2 regions of the Bradyrhizobium sp. HKCCYLRH1034 genome follow, and region 2 is predicted to be linked to the other one. Evidence: riboswitches for the same ligand, from Rfam matches in the RefSeq annotation. Region 2 holds a riboswitch; the other holds the start of a gene.

Region 1 (7,308 bases), on a different contig from region 2:
CGGGTGAGCATGACGCTGGCGAGCGTCAGCACCCCGAGCAGGACCATCGAGGACGCCGCCAGCATGAAGAAGTCGCCCTCGGTCGCGGCACGGCTCAACAGATAGCTGCCACCCGCAGCGATGAAGACGAGCCGCACCGTCTGCGCCAGCACCGGACCGAGCACCCTGGCGGCACCCTGCGAGGAGAAATACATCGAGATCGCCAGGCCGATGAAGGCATACATCGGCGCCGCGACCTGGAGATAGTGCCGGCCCGCGCTGCGCGCGCTCTCGTCCTGGGTGAAGATGTCGACCCACAATTGCGGGACGATCGCGATCAGCGTCGACAGCGCGCCCACCGACGCGAACGACACCAGTCCCGCCGTCCAGGCGATGCGGCGGGCGCGCGCGATTCTCTCCGCACCGATCGCCATGCCGACCATCGGCACCGAGGCCATGCCGACGGAGAATGCGACCGTGGTCATCATGAACTCGAGCCGCGCGCCGATGCCGTAGCCGGCGAGCACGGCGGTGCCGAACGACGCCAGCATATGCGTGAAGATCGCGATCGACAGCACGGATTGCAGCGGCGAGAAGCAGGCGACGGCGCCGACCTTGAGAATGTCGGCGAACATCGCGCCGCTGATCTTCAGGCCCCGCAGCTTCGGCCGCACGCGCGCGCGGCCGGAGAACAGGTACCAGCCCATCACCGAGATGCTGACGCAGAACGCCAGCAGCGCGCCGGCGGCGACGCCGCGCATGCCGAGCCCGAGGACCAGGCTGAGCGTGCCGCCCAATACGATCTGCAGCAGCGCCGAGCTGAGGATCATGAACGACGGCAGCTTCATGTTGCCGGTGCCGCGCAGGATGCCAGCCATCGAGTTCATCAGCCAGGGCAGGATCGCGCCGCCGAAGAAGATCTGCAGATAGGCCGTGGCATGGCTCAGCACCGCGCCGCGGCCGCCGAGCACCTCCAGCAAGGCAGGGCCGAACGCCAGCATGCCGATCATGAAGGTCGCGCCGAACAATAGCGCGATCAGCAGCGCGTGCGTGGCGAGCGTCGAGGCCCGCTCGGCGTCGCCGGCGCCGAGCGCGCGCGCGATCGCCGAGGCCACGCCGCCGCCCATCGCGCCGCCGGACATCGTCATGGTCAGGATCACCAGCGGAAACACCAGCGCCATCGCCGCCAGCGCCTCGATACCGAGCCGGCCGATATAGGAGGTCTCGGCGATGACGACGCAGGTGCCGGCCGTGTTCGCGATGATGTTGGGCCAGGCCAGCGACAGCAGGGTGCGCAGGATGGGTCCGTCGACGAGCTTGTTCCGGATCGGCTTCTCGGGGGGCGGCAATTCACGCCCCTCGCCGACCGGATTGTCGGCCAGGCCGATCTCGGACATTTCAGCTCCCCGCTCGGCCGCGCAGGCCGCGGCCGTCTTATCGTTCGATTGCTCTCGCTTTCCTAGCACGGCGCTGGCGCGCGCCCTGTGCGGCAGGCGCATTGGGGGTGCGCGGCAGACGCAGCCGCGCTCAGAGACGGAAATGCTTGGAGAGCTTCAGGCCCTGGGCCTGGTAGTTGGAGCCGATGCGGCTGCCATACATCGCATTCGGCCGCGCCAGCATCTTCTCGTAGACGAGACGGCCGACGATCTGGCCGTGCTCGAGGATGAACGGCACCTCGCGCGAGCGCACCTCGAGCACCGCGCGCGAGCCCTGCCCGCCGGCGCCGGCATAGCCGAAGCCGGGATCGAAGAAGCCGGCATAGTGGACGCGGAATTCGCCGACCAGCGGATCGAACGGCACCATCTCCGCGGCGTAGTCCGGCGGCACCTGCACGGCTTCCTTGGAGGCCAGGATGTAGAACTCGCCGGGATCGAGAATGAGGCTGCCGTCGGGACGTGCCTTGATCGGCTCCCAGAACTCCTCGACCGGATAGCCGGCGCGGCGGTCGACGTCGACGACGCCGGTGTGGCGCTTGGCGCGATAGCCGACATTGCCGTTCGCATTGCTGCCGGACAGGTCGACGGAAAGCGCGACGCCGCCGGTGAGATCGGCATCGTCGCGATCCACCAGTCGCTCGGCCTGGTGCAGCGCGATCAGTTCGTCCTCCGACAGGACCGCGTCGCGATAGCGGAAGCGAACCTGGGACAGGCGCGAGCCCTCGCGCAGCAGGACCGGGAACGTCTTCGGGCTGATCTCGGCATAGAGCGGGCCGTGATAGCCCGCGCCGATCATGTCGAAGCGTCGCGTGCCGTCGGCGATCACGCGGGTGAACACGTCGAGCCGCCCGGTCGAGCTTTTCGGATTGGCGGCCGCGACGATGTCCTTCGGCAGCGCCAAGCTCTCCAACAGCGGCACGATGTAGACGCAGTTGGTCTCCAGCACCGCGCCGTCGGCAAGTGCGAATTCGTGCAGCTTGAGCTCGTCGATGCGCTCGGCGACCGTCGCGCCCGGCCCGGGCAGGAAGCTCGCACGCACGCGATAGGCGATGTCGCCGAGCCGCAGATCGAGGCTCGCCGGCTGGATCTGGCTCTCGACGAAATCATATTCGGGGATGATCAGGCCAGCCTCCGTCATCGCCACGATCATGCGATCGGGGAGGATGCCGTGGGCGTCGGGGCTGAGCGAAAACGGCAAGACCTGATCCTTTGCAGGCGCCGGAACGGCGGCTTATGGAGCCAATATAGGGTCTTTTGACCGGTTATCCGATGGCTGGCTTGACGGAAAGGCCGGTTGCGACTATGAGCACGACTTATCCCGTGGTGATTTGAGCCGGCCGGCTTGCAGCCACGTTAAATAAGTCGCTAAACAGGCCGGGGACGATTGTGATCCCGGCCGTGAGGAGTTTTCCCAGGCCGGTTTTTTTGTGCCCATCGCCCGAGGCGGTGGCCACGATGGAGGTCACATGTCGAAGTCCCCCGCGAAGGCGCCGGCGTCGTTCGCCCACTATCGTCCCGAAACGAGGCTGGTGCATTCCGGCACCTTGCGCTCCGAATTCGGCGAGACCGCCGAGGCGCTCTATCTCACCCAAGGGTTCGTCTACGCCACCGCCGAGGAATGCGAGGCGCGCTTCAAGGGCGAGGATCCCGGCTTCATCTATTCGCGCTTCTCCAATCCCACCACGGCGATGTTCGAGCGCCGCATGATCGAGCTCGAGGGCGCCGAGGCCTGCCGCTCGGCCGCAACCGGCATGGCCGCGGTCACCACGGCAATCCTGGCTCCCCTCCGTGCCGGCGACCACGTTGTCGCGGCCAAGGCGCTGTTCGGCTCGTGCCGCTACGTGGTCGAGGATCTCTTGCCGCGCTACGGCATCGAGTCGACCCTGGTCGATGGGCTCGACCTCGACCAATGGCAGAAGGCGGTCAGACCCAACACCAAGTCGTTCTTCCTGGAGAGCCCGACCAATCCGACGCTCGACGTGATGGACATCCCCGCCATCGCCGAGATCGCGCACGCCCATGGCGCGCGGCTGATCGTCGACAACGTGTTCGCCACCCCGATCTGGCAGAGCCCGCTCGCGCTCGGCGCTGACGTCGTGGTGTATTCCGCGACCAAGCACATCGACGGCCAAGGCCGCTGCCTCGGCGGTGTGATCCTGTCGTCGGAGGCGTTCATCGCCGAGCACATCCACAATTTCATGCGCCAGACCGGCCCGTCGATCTCGCCGTTCAACGCCTGGGTCCTGCTCAAGGGCCTGGAGACCCTGGCGGTGCGCGTGCGCGCGCAGACCGAGACGGCGGCGAAGGTGGCCGACTTCCTCGCCGCGCATCGGAAGATCTCGCGGCTGATCTATCCGGGCCGCGAGGACCATCCGCAGGCGGCAACCGTCCGCAAGCAGATGCGCGCCGGCTCGACCCTGGTCGGCTTCGAGGTCAAGGGCGGCAAGGCGGCTGCGTTCCGTACGCTCAACGGCCTGAAGCTCGCGCGCATCTCCAACAATCTCGGCGACGCCAAGACGCTGGTCACGCACCCGGCGACGACGACGCATCAGCGGCTGACGCCGGAGGCGCGCGCCGAGCTCGGCATCAGCGAGGGCTTCATCCGCTTCTCCGCCGGACTCGAGCATGCCGACGATCTGATCGAGGATCTGGACGCCGCCCTGCGGGCGGCGTAGCGAATGGCGAATAGGGAGTAGCGAGTAGTGGATCTCTTCCCTATTCGCTACTCGCCATTCCCTACTCGCTTCTGATCACATCGGCCGATAGGTCGGCACCTCGGCCGGTGCGTTGATGCCGAGCTTGACCTGGCCGACCGAGCGGATGATGTCGTCGCCGAGCAACTGGGCGAAGCAGGCATAGCCCCAATCGCTCATGTGCAGGCCGTCCGAGATCACGAACTCGTTGATCGGGATCGCCTGGCGCTCGTGCCAGTCGCGCATCACCTCGAAGCGCGGGAAGATGCCGGCGTGATGCAGCTCGGCAATACGCCCGAGCAGCTTGTTCATGCGGCTGGCGTTCTCCGAGCGCTCGTTGACGCGCGGCGAATATTGCAGGTCGACCAGCACGACATCGGAGGCCGCCGCCTGGATCTTGGCGACGCCATCCTCGACCAGCCTGGCGGTCTCGGCCGGATCGAGATCGCGCAGCACGGCATTGGTGCCGACCTGCCAGATCACGAGATCCGGACGCCGGTCGATCACCGACGTCTCCAGTCGCTTCATCATCTCCGGCGCATCCTCGCCGCCGACGCCGGCATTGATGACGCTGATGTCGACCATGGGATATTGCCGGCGCAACTGCGCGGCGAGCCGGTTCGGATAGGTGTAGTCCGGCGCGCTCGCGCCAAAGCCCTGCGTCGACGATGAGCCGAAGGCGACGATCACGACCGGCAGGCCGGAGGCGAGCTTGTTGGCGACGTGCGGCAGCGAAATGAAGTTCTTCTTGGCGACACCCTTCGGCGGCAGGCACGGCACGCGGTTGAAGATGTCGGTGGCCGATTTGGCGACCTGCTTGACCTTGTCGATCGCCCGCTCGGTGATGCTGCGCGATTGCGGCGGCGTGGCCGCGACGGCCTGCCCGGCTGCAGCCGGCGGCTGTGCATCGGTCATGGCCGGCGCGGTCGTCGCCGCGGGCGGCGAGGTCGTGGCCGCCGGGCGCACCGCGGCGATCGGCCCGCGCATCTGATCGTTCGCCTGCGCCAATGTGATGTGACCGATGCTCGGTCGCAGCTCGCTGATCAACGGAGGCTTCGGACCGGAGCTCTCCACATCGGAAAGCGCGGCGGGTGCAGCCGGCGCTGCGCTCTGCGCCCGTACCTTCTGCGGGCTCAGCGCGAGGGCGATGGCAATGACCGCAACGGCCGAAAGCTTCTCCCATGTCCCGGATACGCGGTGACACTCATTCGACGTCATGAACGACATAATCCTAGTTCTGCTGCGCCGGCCCGATATGCGCCGCGTCGATGATGAACTTCGACAGCGCCCGGCCGATGCAGTCATGAACCTGCCTGGCCAGCTCGACCCCGTGCGTCGGATTGAACAGGTCGAAATCGCCCTGCTCGTTCCACTGCCGCATGATGGCAAACCGATCGAACAGCGGGATGTCGCGCTGCTGCGCCACCACACGCATGTTGTCGACATAGGGCGGCACGGAGATCAATGTTTCCGTCCGCGGACTGTATTGCAGGTTCATCAAGACGACGTCAGCTCCCGCCTTCTGCAGCGTCGCCACACCGTCGTCGACCGCCTGCCGGAACTCATCAGGATCGATCGACCGCATGGCGTCGACCGTGCCGGTCTGCCAGATGACCAAATTAGGCCGTTTTCCTTCCACCAGTTTAACGAGATTGCCCGCGACCTCCTCGGCCGTCTTCTTGGGCTGCAGCTCGACGCTGAGATTGACGGTGACGGCCGGCAGCTTGTCCTTCAGCGCCGCCTGCAGACGGGCGGGGTAGGCATTTGCGTCGGAGGTGCTGACAATGGAGGATGAGCGGCTTCCGACGACGAGAATATCCAGCGTGCGGCCATTCTTGACGGCGTCTGCAACCTTCGGGAGCGGGCTCTCGGTTGTCAGCAGGTAGGCCGGCACCTCGCAGTTCTGCGGCGCGTCTTCCGCGCGCGCGGAGGCCGCCAGCGAAACAGCCAGCGCTGCGATACCCAACCTTAACCACGAGACGGACTTCATCAGCCCCCTCCCGCCAGATCGGCGTTGCTGCGCGCACCTTTTCGCGCGGCCCCCTTATCGGCCTCACGCTTGTACCACGAAATCAACGACGCCACCCCCCACATGATGAGGATGCCGCAAAGGCTGATCACCGCGTGCATCATGGCGCCGCCGGACACTTCGGCAAGGACGAAGTGGCCCGCAAACGCCAGAAACACGCCAAGACAGAAGATCTCGAGCGAGTGTTGCCCACAAACAATCAGCGGACGCAGCCACGGCGACTTCAAGAGCGGCCAATCCTTGCGCAAATAGTGCACGGTGAGTGCTGCGAGTGCGAGAAAATGCGCGAAACGCAACACGTCAAGGTCGGTCTTGTCGATCGGATACATCCACTGCTCGATTCGGCGCGGCATCAGATGGCCGAGCTGCGGAATGTACCAGGTCAGGGTCACGCAGAAGGCCGCGACCAGATAGGCGACGCAGAGCCCGAGCGTGATCGGTGAGTTGATGATGCGCGACATGCGCTGGGCGCCCCCGAGCGCGCACCAGGCCCCGAACACGAACAGGAGCTGCCAGGCGAACGGGTTGAACGCCCAGAAGCCGTTCGGATAGGCCGTCAGATAGAGATCGAGCTCCCAGGTGAGTGCGTAGAGAACGACCGAGAGCCCGAGCGTGACGTCAGGACGCCAGCGCATCAGCCACAGGATCAGCGGCAGGAACAGCATCAGCACGATGTAGAGCGGCAGCACGTCCATGTTGACGGGGCGGAAGCGCAGGATCAGCGCCTGCACGATCGTCACGTCCGGCTGCTTGAGAAAGTCCATGATCCCCATCTCTTCGGTGTAGAGCGGGTTCTCGAAGCTGGTCGCGACGTAGGAGATCTCGGCAAGGAAGATCGTGAACAGGAAGACGTGGGCGACGTAGATCTGCCAGACGCGGCGCAGGATGCGCGCGGTGGCGACGATGAAGCCGGCATCCTGCATCGCCCGGCCATAGACGAATGCCGCCGTGTAGCCGGAGATGAAGATGAAGATCTCGGTGGCGTCGGAGAAGCCGTAGTTGCGGATCGTGAACCAGGTCAGCAGGTTCGGCGGCAGGTGGTCGATGAAGATCAGCCAGAGCGCCAGCCCGCGAAACAGGTCGAGCCGCAGCTCGCGCTCGCCGACCGCCGGGAAGGTGATCGCAGGAGCAGCGGTGGTGCCGGGTGCAGCGGTGACGGCCGGCGCCGCCG
Region 2 (7,308 bases):
CACCCGCTCGCGCGCGTCGTTTTCAAGCCAAACCGAGCGCGTCACTTCGCGATATACCGAGGTCACCTGCTCACGCGCCCGCAAATAGGCGATGGTCTCGTCGCGCTTGTCTGCTGCCACCCGGAACGCAATGCCGCGACACGCGCCGCCGCGATCGAGACCGAGCACGAGGCCCGGCTTCTCCGGCGTTCCGCGGTGGACGAACGAATACACACAGAGCGCGCGATGCTCGCCGATCAGCCGCGCCGGCACCTGCTCGAGAAAAGCGAATCCGGGCCGCCACATCAGCGAGCCGTAGCCGAAGACCCAGAGGTCGCCGTGGGGAAGGTCGCGTTCGGAGAGGGTCATTGCGGACATCAATGCGGAAGCCTAAGTGTGATGCTCGCGAATTGTTAATTTAGATACACAATCCGTGATCGCCGAATTGCCAAAATTGCTGCCCAAAGGGTGTCCTGCATGTCTCGTTTGCCGCAAGCGCGCCGCAGGCGCTCTCGTTGGGGGCTCTTCATAGCTCCCGTTCTGCTCCTGATCGCCGCTGTTGCGTGGAGCGCATTCTGGTTCTTCGCCGCTTCGCAAGTGGATGTCCAGGCCGACGCTTGGCGTGCGCGCGAAGCAAAATCGGGACGCGTCTATGACTGCGCGAAGCGCTCGGTCGCGGGCTTCCCGTTCCGGCTCGAGGTCCGCTGCACGGATCCGAGCGTGGACCTGTTCTCGCAGGCCGCCGGCACGCCTTTGATGAATGCCAAGCTCGACGAGATCCTCGTCGTCGCCCAGGTGTGGGACCCGAAGCGGCTCATCGCGGAGTTCAAGGGACCCGCGACGATTGCTGATGGGCGCGGACCGACCTCGTTCTCCGCGAACTGGCGCGTCGGCGAGGCCAGTGTCCGCGGCCTGCCAGGGCCGCCACAGCGCGCCGACCTCGTGTTCGAACAACCGACCATCGACCGCATCGAGGGCGGGACAGCCGTGCCCGCCGCGCGCGCCGATCACGTCGAGTTGCACGGCCGCTTCGCCGACGGCACGCCGTCCGACCATCCGGTGCTGGAGACTGCGCTGCAGATCGAAAGCGGCAGCATCCAAGGCAGCCATCCTCTGCTTGCCGAACCGTTCAATACCGACATCCAGGCCCGCGTCACGGGTCTCAAGGACTTCCGGCCCAAACCCTGGCCGGAGCGGTTTCGCGAGATCCAGGCGGCGGGCGGTCATGTCGAGATCGTCCAGTCGCGCATCCAGCAGGGCGAGCTACTGGCCGTTGCGTCGGGCACGCTCAGCCTGACCGCCAATGGCGGCATTGATGGCGAAGTGCAAATGACGGTGGCCGGGATCGAAAAGGTCATTCCGGCGCTCGGTCTCGACAAGATGCTCGAAAACGGCGTGCCGCAGGGGACGCTCGATCGCGTAGCGCCGGGTGTGAAGTCGCAGGACGTCAACAACCTGCTCGGTGCGCTCGACCGCGCCATTCCCGGCCTCGGCAAGGTCGTCAAGCAGAACGCCAATGTCGGCGTCGCGCTCGGTATCAATGCGCTCGGCAAGGAGGCCACCCTCGAAGGGCGCAAGGCGCGGACCTTCCCGTTGCGCTTCTCCGATGGCGTCGTCGTGCTCGGTCCGTTCAAGGTCGCCCGCGTCCCGCCGCTGTTCTGACCTCAGCTCTTCTTCAACTGCGGCAGCGGCCGGCCGAAGTCCGGCGCCGCCGAATCCTGGCCGATATCGACGATGCCGCGGCGGATCGCACGGGTGCGGGTGAAGTGATCGAACAGCGCATCGCCGTCGCCGCGGCGGATCGCCCGCGTCAGCTTGGAGAGGTCCTCGGTGAAGGTGCCGAGCATGTCGAGCACCGCATCCTTGTTGCTCAGGAAGATGTCGCGCCACATCGTCGGGTCGGAGGCGGCGATGCGGGTGAAATCGCGAAAGCCGCCGGCGGAGAACTTGATCACCTCGGACTCCGTCACCTGCGCCAGCTCGTCGGCGGTGCCGACGATGGTGTAGGCGATCAGATGCGGCAGATGGCTGGTGATCGCGAGCACGCGGTCGTGGTGATCCGGCGTCATGATCTCGACCTTGGCGCCGAGCGCCGCCCAGAACGCGCGGAGACGATCGATCGCGTCGGCATCTACACCGTCGGGTGGCGTCAGGATGCACCAGCGGTTGATGAACAGCTCGGCGAAACCAGAATCCGGTCCCGAATTCTCGGTGCCGGCGACCGGATGCGCCGGCACGAAATGAACATGCGCTGGCAGATGTGGCGCCATGTCGCGAACGATGGCGCCCTTCACGGAGCCGACGTCGGAGACGATGGCTCCGGGCTTCAGATGCGGCGCGATCTCGGCCGCGACCGGACCGCACGCGCCGACGGGAATGCAGAGGATGACGAGGTCGGCATCCTTGACCGCCTCCGCATTACTCGCCACGACGCGGTCGACGAGGCCGAGTTCGGCGACGCGCGCGCGCGTCTTTTCCGAGCGCGCGGTGGTGACGATCTCGCCGGCCACGCCCTGCAGCCGCGCCGCCCGCGCGATCGAGCCGCCGATCAGGCCGAAGCCGATCAGCGCGATGCGTTCGAACCGCCCCGCGACGCTCATTTCGCCCTCATGAATTCGCTGAGAGCCTCCACGACCAGACGATTGGCTTCCTCGGTGCCGATCGTCATGCGCAGCGCGTTCGGCAGCTTGTAGTTGGCGAGCGCGCGCAGCACGAGGCCGCGCCGGGTCAGGAATGCGTCGGCCTCGACCGCGGTCTTGCCCTTGTCGGTCGGGAAGTGGATCAGGATGAAATTGGTGACGCTCGGCGTCACCTTCAGCCCGAGCTTGCCGATCTCCTCGGTCAGCCAGTTGCGCCACGTTTCCGTGTGCGTCTTCGACATCTGCTGATGCGCGGTGTCCTCGATCGCGGCGACCGCGGCGAGCATCGCCGGCGAGGAGACGTTGAACGGCCCACGGATTCGGTTGATCGCATCGACGATGTGCGCCGGGCCGAACATCCAGCCGACACGGAGCGCCGCGAGGCCGTGGATCTTGGAAAAGGTATGAGTGACGACCGTGTTCTCGGTCGTCGCCACCAGCTCGAGCCCGAACTCGTAGTCATTGCGCGAAACGTAGTCGGCATAGGCGGCGTCGAGCACCAGCACGACATGCGACGGCAGGCCGGCACGCAGCCGCTTGACCTCGTCGAACGGGATGTAGGTGCCGGTCGGGTTGTTCGGGTTGGCGAGCCAGACCAGCTTGGTGCGCGGCGTCACCGCGGCAAGGATGGCGTCGACATCGGTGCGATACTCCGTCTCCGCGGCAACCACGTTCCTGGCGCCGCAGGCCATGGTCGCGATCGGATAGACCAGGAAGCCGTGCGCGGTGGAGATCGCCTCGTCGCCTTGGCCGAGAAAGGTGTGTGCCAGCAGATTGAGGATCTCGTCGGAGCCGGCGCCGCAGACGATGCGGTCGGGATCGAGGCCGTAGGTGCGGCCGATCGCCTCGCGCAGCACCCGGGAGGTCCCTTCCGGATAATCTTCCAGATGCGTGGCCGCGCTCTTGAACGCCTCGATCGCCCTCGGCGAGGGACCAAACGGGGTCTCATTGGCCGACAGCTTGAAAACCTTGCGGCCAGGCTCCGGCTTGGGACTCTTGCCCGGCGTGTAGGGCGCGATGTCGAGGATGCCGGGGTTCGGCACGGGGCGGTTCATCATCAACTCCGGAAAATCATCACTGGCGCGAGGCGTCTCAGCTCGGAACCGTATAGCGTTTCGCATGGCCGCCGACGAGGGCCGTCGAGCGGACCGAGGCGCCCGCCGCGATTAGGGCAGCCTTGATCTTGTCGAGGTTCGACGGCGCCTCGATCGACACCAGCAGCGCGGCGCCGTCGAAGGCGGTATCGGGCACTGCGACCACGTCGGCCAGCGGCGACAGCGCGCGCGACACCTGCGCATTCCAGCCGGAGACGCGGATGCTCCAGGTCTCGACCTCCAGCACGAGCGCGTCGTCGGCGACCCGCGACACCGCGAACACCGGCAGCGCCGCCGGATGATCGGCGCGCTCGATGAACGGCATCCGGGCGATGATCTTCGGCGCGCCCACGGGCTCGAGCGTGATCCACCACGGCGTATGCCCCGATGTCGTCGACACCAGCGCCAGATCGCCCTTCGAGCGCGCCACGGCTTCGACGGCGGCCTGGGCGCTGAAATGGGCGACATAAGGCACCACGAAGCCGAAATGGAACCTGGCGGAATCGCGCATCGCGGATTCGCCGACCGACACGTCGGCGTGAACCGAGAACGGCGCCTGCACGTAAGTGAACGTCGAGACGATCACGCGCCAGATGCCCTCGACGGTGTCGAGCGGCAGGATGCCGCGATGGCGCTGCACCAGGCGCCGCATCATGTCGGCCTCTCGCGCCGGCCGGAATGCCGAGCCGACCTCCTGGGTCTTCTTGACCTTGATCAGCCGGTCGATGATGTCGGCCCTGTTCATGAGCAGCTGATGCACCTGCTCGTCGATCGTGTCGATCTCCTTGCGCAAATCGGCAAGCGAAGGCGGGGCAGGCGGCGGGTTGGACATGGGCTGGTCACTCTTCGCAGGCCACCGGTTAACGTGCGGCCGACTGGAACGGATGTCGTTCTCTCCGATGCGGGAGACGCGCGCAACAGCAAGTTTACCTTGTGCCGCCTAGGCTTGGCTGGTTTGCAGCCGTGGGGCGCCCGATCGGCGGTCAACCCCAGCTTGCCTTGACGCGGAGCGCCCGCGGGACTAGTTTCTGCCTGTTCCGTGGTCATTTGAGCCGGCCGGCTTGCAGCCACGTTAAAAAACTCGCTAAACAGGCCGGGGACGTTATCGATCCCGGCCGAACCCCAGTTCAGGCCGGGTTTTTCATGGCCTGATGTGTCACGTGGTTCGGGAGCCCTTGCCGGATGGCCGGGGTGAGAGACATGACAGGCCTGACGCCGAAACCCACCTCCGCGCTGCGCACGATTGCGCCCGAAGAGCGCTCGCACGAGGTCGATCATCCGAGCTCGCTGGTCGCGCAGTTCGGCGCCGACAAGCCGCTCAGGCTCGATTGCGGCGTCGACCTGTCGCCGTTCCAGATCGCCTACCAGACCTATGGCGAACTCAACGCCGACAGGTCCAACGCGGTCCTGGTCTGCCACGCCCTGACCGGCGACCAGCACGTCGCCAACCGCCATCCCGTCACCGGCAAGCCCGGCTGGTGGGAGACGCTGGTCGGCCCTGGCCGCCCGCTTGACCCGAGCCGTTATTTCATCATCTGCTCGAACGTGATCGGCGGCTGCATGGGCTCGACCGGCCCGGCCTCGCTGAATCCCGCCACCGGCAAGGTGTGGGGGCTCGATTTCCCGATCATCACCATCCCCGACATGGTGCGCGCTCAGGCCATGCTGATCGATCATCTCGGCATCGACACGTTGTTCGCCGTGGTCGGCGGCTCGATGGGCGGCATGCAGGCGCTGCAATGGACGGTGGCCTATCCCACCCGCGTGTTCGCGAATCTCGCGATCGCCTGCGCGACGCGGCATTCGGCGCAGAACATCGCCTTCCACGAGCTCGGCCGCCAGGCCGTGATGGCCGATCCCGACTGGGACCACGGCCGCTACGGCGACAAGGGCACTCATCCGCATCGCGGCCTCGCGGTGGCACGGATGGCCGCGCATATCACCTATCTGTCGGATGCCGCCCTGCATCGCAAGTTCGGCCGCCGCATGCAGGACCGCGAACTGCCGACGTTCTCGTTCGACGCCGATTTCCAGGTCGAGAGCTATCTGCGCTATCAGGGCTCGTCCTTCGTCGAGCGCTTCGACGCCAACTCCTATCTCTATCTGACGCGGGCGATGGACTATTTCGACATCGCCGCCGATCATGACGGCGTGCTGGCGGCGGCGTTCCGCGGCATCAAGACCCGCTTCTGCGTGGTGTCCTTCACCAGCGACTGGCTGTTTCCGACCGCGGAATCGCGGGCGCTGGTGCATGCGCTCAATGCCTCCAGCGCGCGGGTGTCGTTCGCGGAGATCGAGACCGACAAGGGGCACGACGCGTTCCTGCTCGACGTCCCCGAGTTCTTCGAGATCGCCAGCGCCTTTCTCGATTCCGCCGGCAAGGCGCGCGGCCTCAACGCCGCGAACGGAGGCTGAGCCATGAGCATGCAGGGCGTGTTGCCGCTGAACGGCTTTTCCGGCGGCGAGGTGCTGGCCTATCGGCCGGATCATCTGCTGGTCGCCGGCATGGTCGAGCGCGACTCCAAGGTGCTCGACATCGGCTGCGGCGACGGCGATCTCTTGCAGCTGCTGGAGAGCCGCGGCATCGACGGCCGCGGCATCGAGCTGTCGCGCGAGGGCGTCAATCATTGCGTCGCCAAGGGGCTCGCGGTGGTGCAGGGCGACGCCGACACCGATCTCGTCGACTATCCCGACGATGCGTTCGACTATGTGATCCTGTCGCAGACCTTGCAGGCGACGCGGCAGCCCAAGGTCGTGCTGGAGAATCTGCTGCGCATCGGCCGTCGCGCCATCGTCACCTTTCCGAATTTCGGCTTCTGGCGGCTGCGCCTGCAACTGCTCGTCGGCGGCCACATGCCGCGAACCGACAATCTGCCCTTCACCTGGTACGACACGCCGAACATCCATTTCTGCACCATCAAGGACTTCGTGCAGCTCTGCGATGAGATCGGCGTCAAGATGGAGCGCGCCGTCGCGCTTGATAGTTACGGCCGTCCCTTGCGCGTCGCGATGCCCTGGTGGTTCTGGAACATGTTCGGCGAGCAGGGCGTGTTCCTGCTGAGCCGGGCGGAGAAGGGAAGGTAGGGCAGGGGGCGACCGTTCCCAGGGGGCTGGGATGATCTCTTCGACACGATCGCAACTTAGAGCGTGCATGAGGACGGACGTGGATGGCCGGGACAAGCCCGGCCATGACGAGCTTGGGGTTGGCGGCTTTTACTTTTCAAAGAGCCGAGAGCGGTTGAAACAAAGTGCTACGTTCCCGCGGCGCATCTGCGCCCGAGCTATGCGTCATGCATCGCCTCCGATAACGAAGAGGCGCAGGGAAGGCCGGATGCTGGCCGCACCCATGGCCCGCCTGCGGAAAAAATGCAGGCGGCAGGAACCACAGGTACGAGCCGGAACACCCGGCCTTCCCTGCGCGATGGCTGAACGGCTGCTTCGCGTTCTCCCCGGTGCGCCGGGCTTTCTGGCCACCGTCGTCCGAGTGATGCAGAACACCACAACAAACTTGGCATCAGCGTCGGGATGCCAGGACCGCGCGACTTGACCGTGCGCATCGGAATTGTTCGTCCGCGCGAGGCAAGCCCCACGCGCAA

What was found. A riboswitch is a leader RNA that binds a small molecule or an ion and turns the genes downstream of it on or off. The one in region 2 is predicted to bind S-adenosylmethionine.
Region 1: linked by a shared signal. The riboswitch ahead of ACQR0W_RS32630 (O-succinylhomoserine sulfhydrylase) and the one ahead of metX (homoserine O-acetyltransferase MetX) in region 2 are both predicted to bind S-adenosylmethionine.

Annotation. Positions count from the first base shown of each region.
Region 1 covers NZ_JBNPUW010000022.1:44,625-51,932, reverse strand. The annotation lists gene ACQR0W_RS32640 (MATE family efflux transporter) at 1-1,376, opposite strand, end outside; gene ACQR0W_RS32635 (2'-deoxycytidine 5'-triphosphate deaminase) at 1,507-2,613, opposite strand; SAM riboswitch at 2,726-2,805, shown strand; gene ACQR0W_RS32630 (O-succinylhomoserine sulfhydrylase) at 2,882-4,090, shown strand; gene ACQR0W_RS32625 (GDSL-type esterase/lipase family protein) at 4,166-5,326, opposite strand; gene ACQR0W_RS32620 (SGNH/GDSL hydrolase family protein) at 5,340-6,098, opposite strand; gene ACQR0W_RS32615 (OpgC domain-containing protein) at 6,098-7,308, opposite strand, start outside.
Region 2 covers NZ_JBNPUW010000018.1:3,055-10,362, reverse strand. The annotation lists gene ACQR0W_RS30525 (gamma-glutamylcyclotransferase) at 1-357, opposite strand, end outside; gene ACQR0W_RS30520 (DUF2125 domain-containing protein) at 457-1,641, shown strand; gene ACQR0W_RS30515 (prephenate/arogenate dehydrogenase family protein) at 1,644-2,579, opposite strand; gene hisC (histidinol-phosphate transaminase) at 2,576-3,673, opposite strand; gene ACQR0W_RS30505 (chorismate mutase) at 3,711-4,544, opposite strand; SAM riboswitch at 4,742-4,821, shown strand; gene metX (homoserine O-acetyltransferase MetX) at 4,913-6,127, shown strand; gene metW (methionine biosynthesis protein MetW) at 6,131-6,796, shown strand.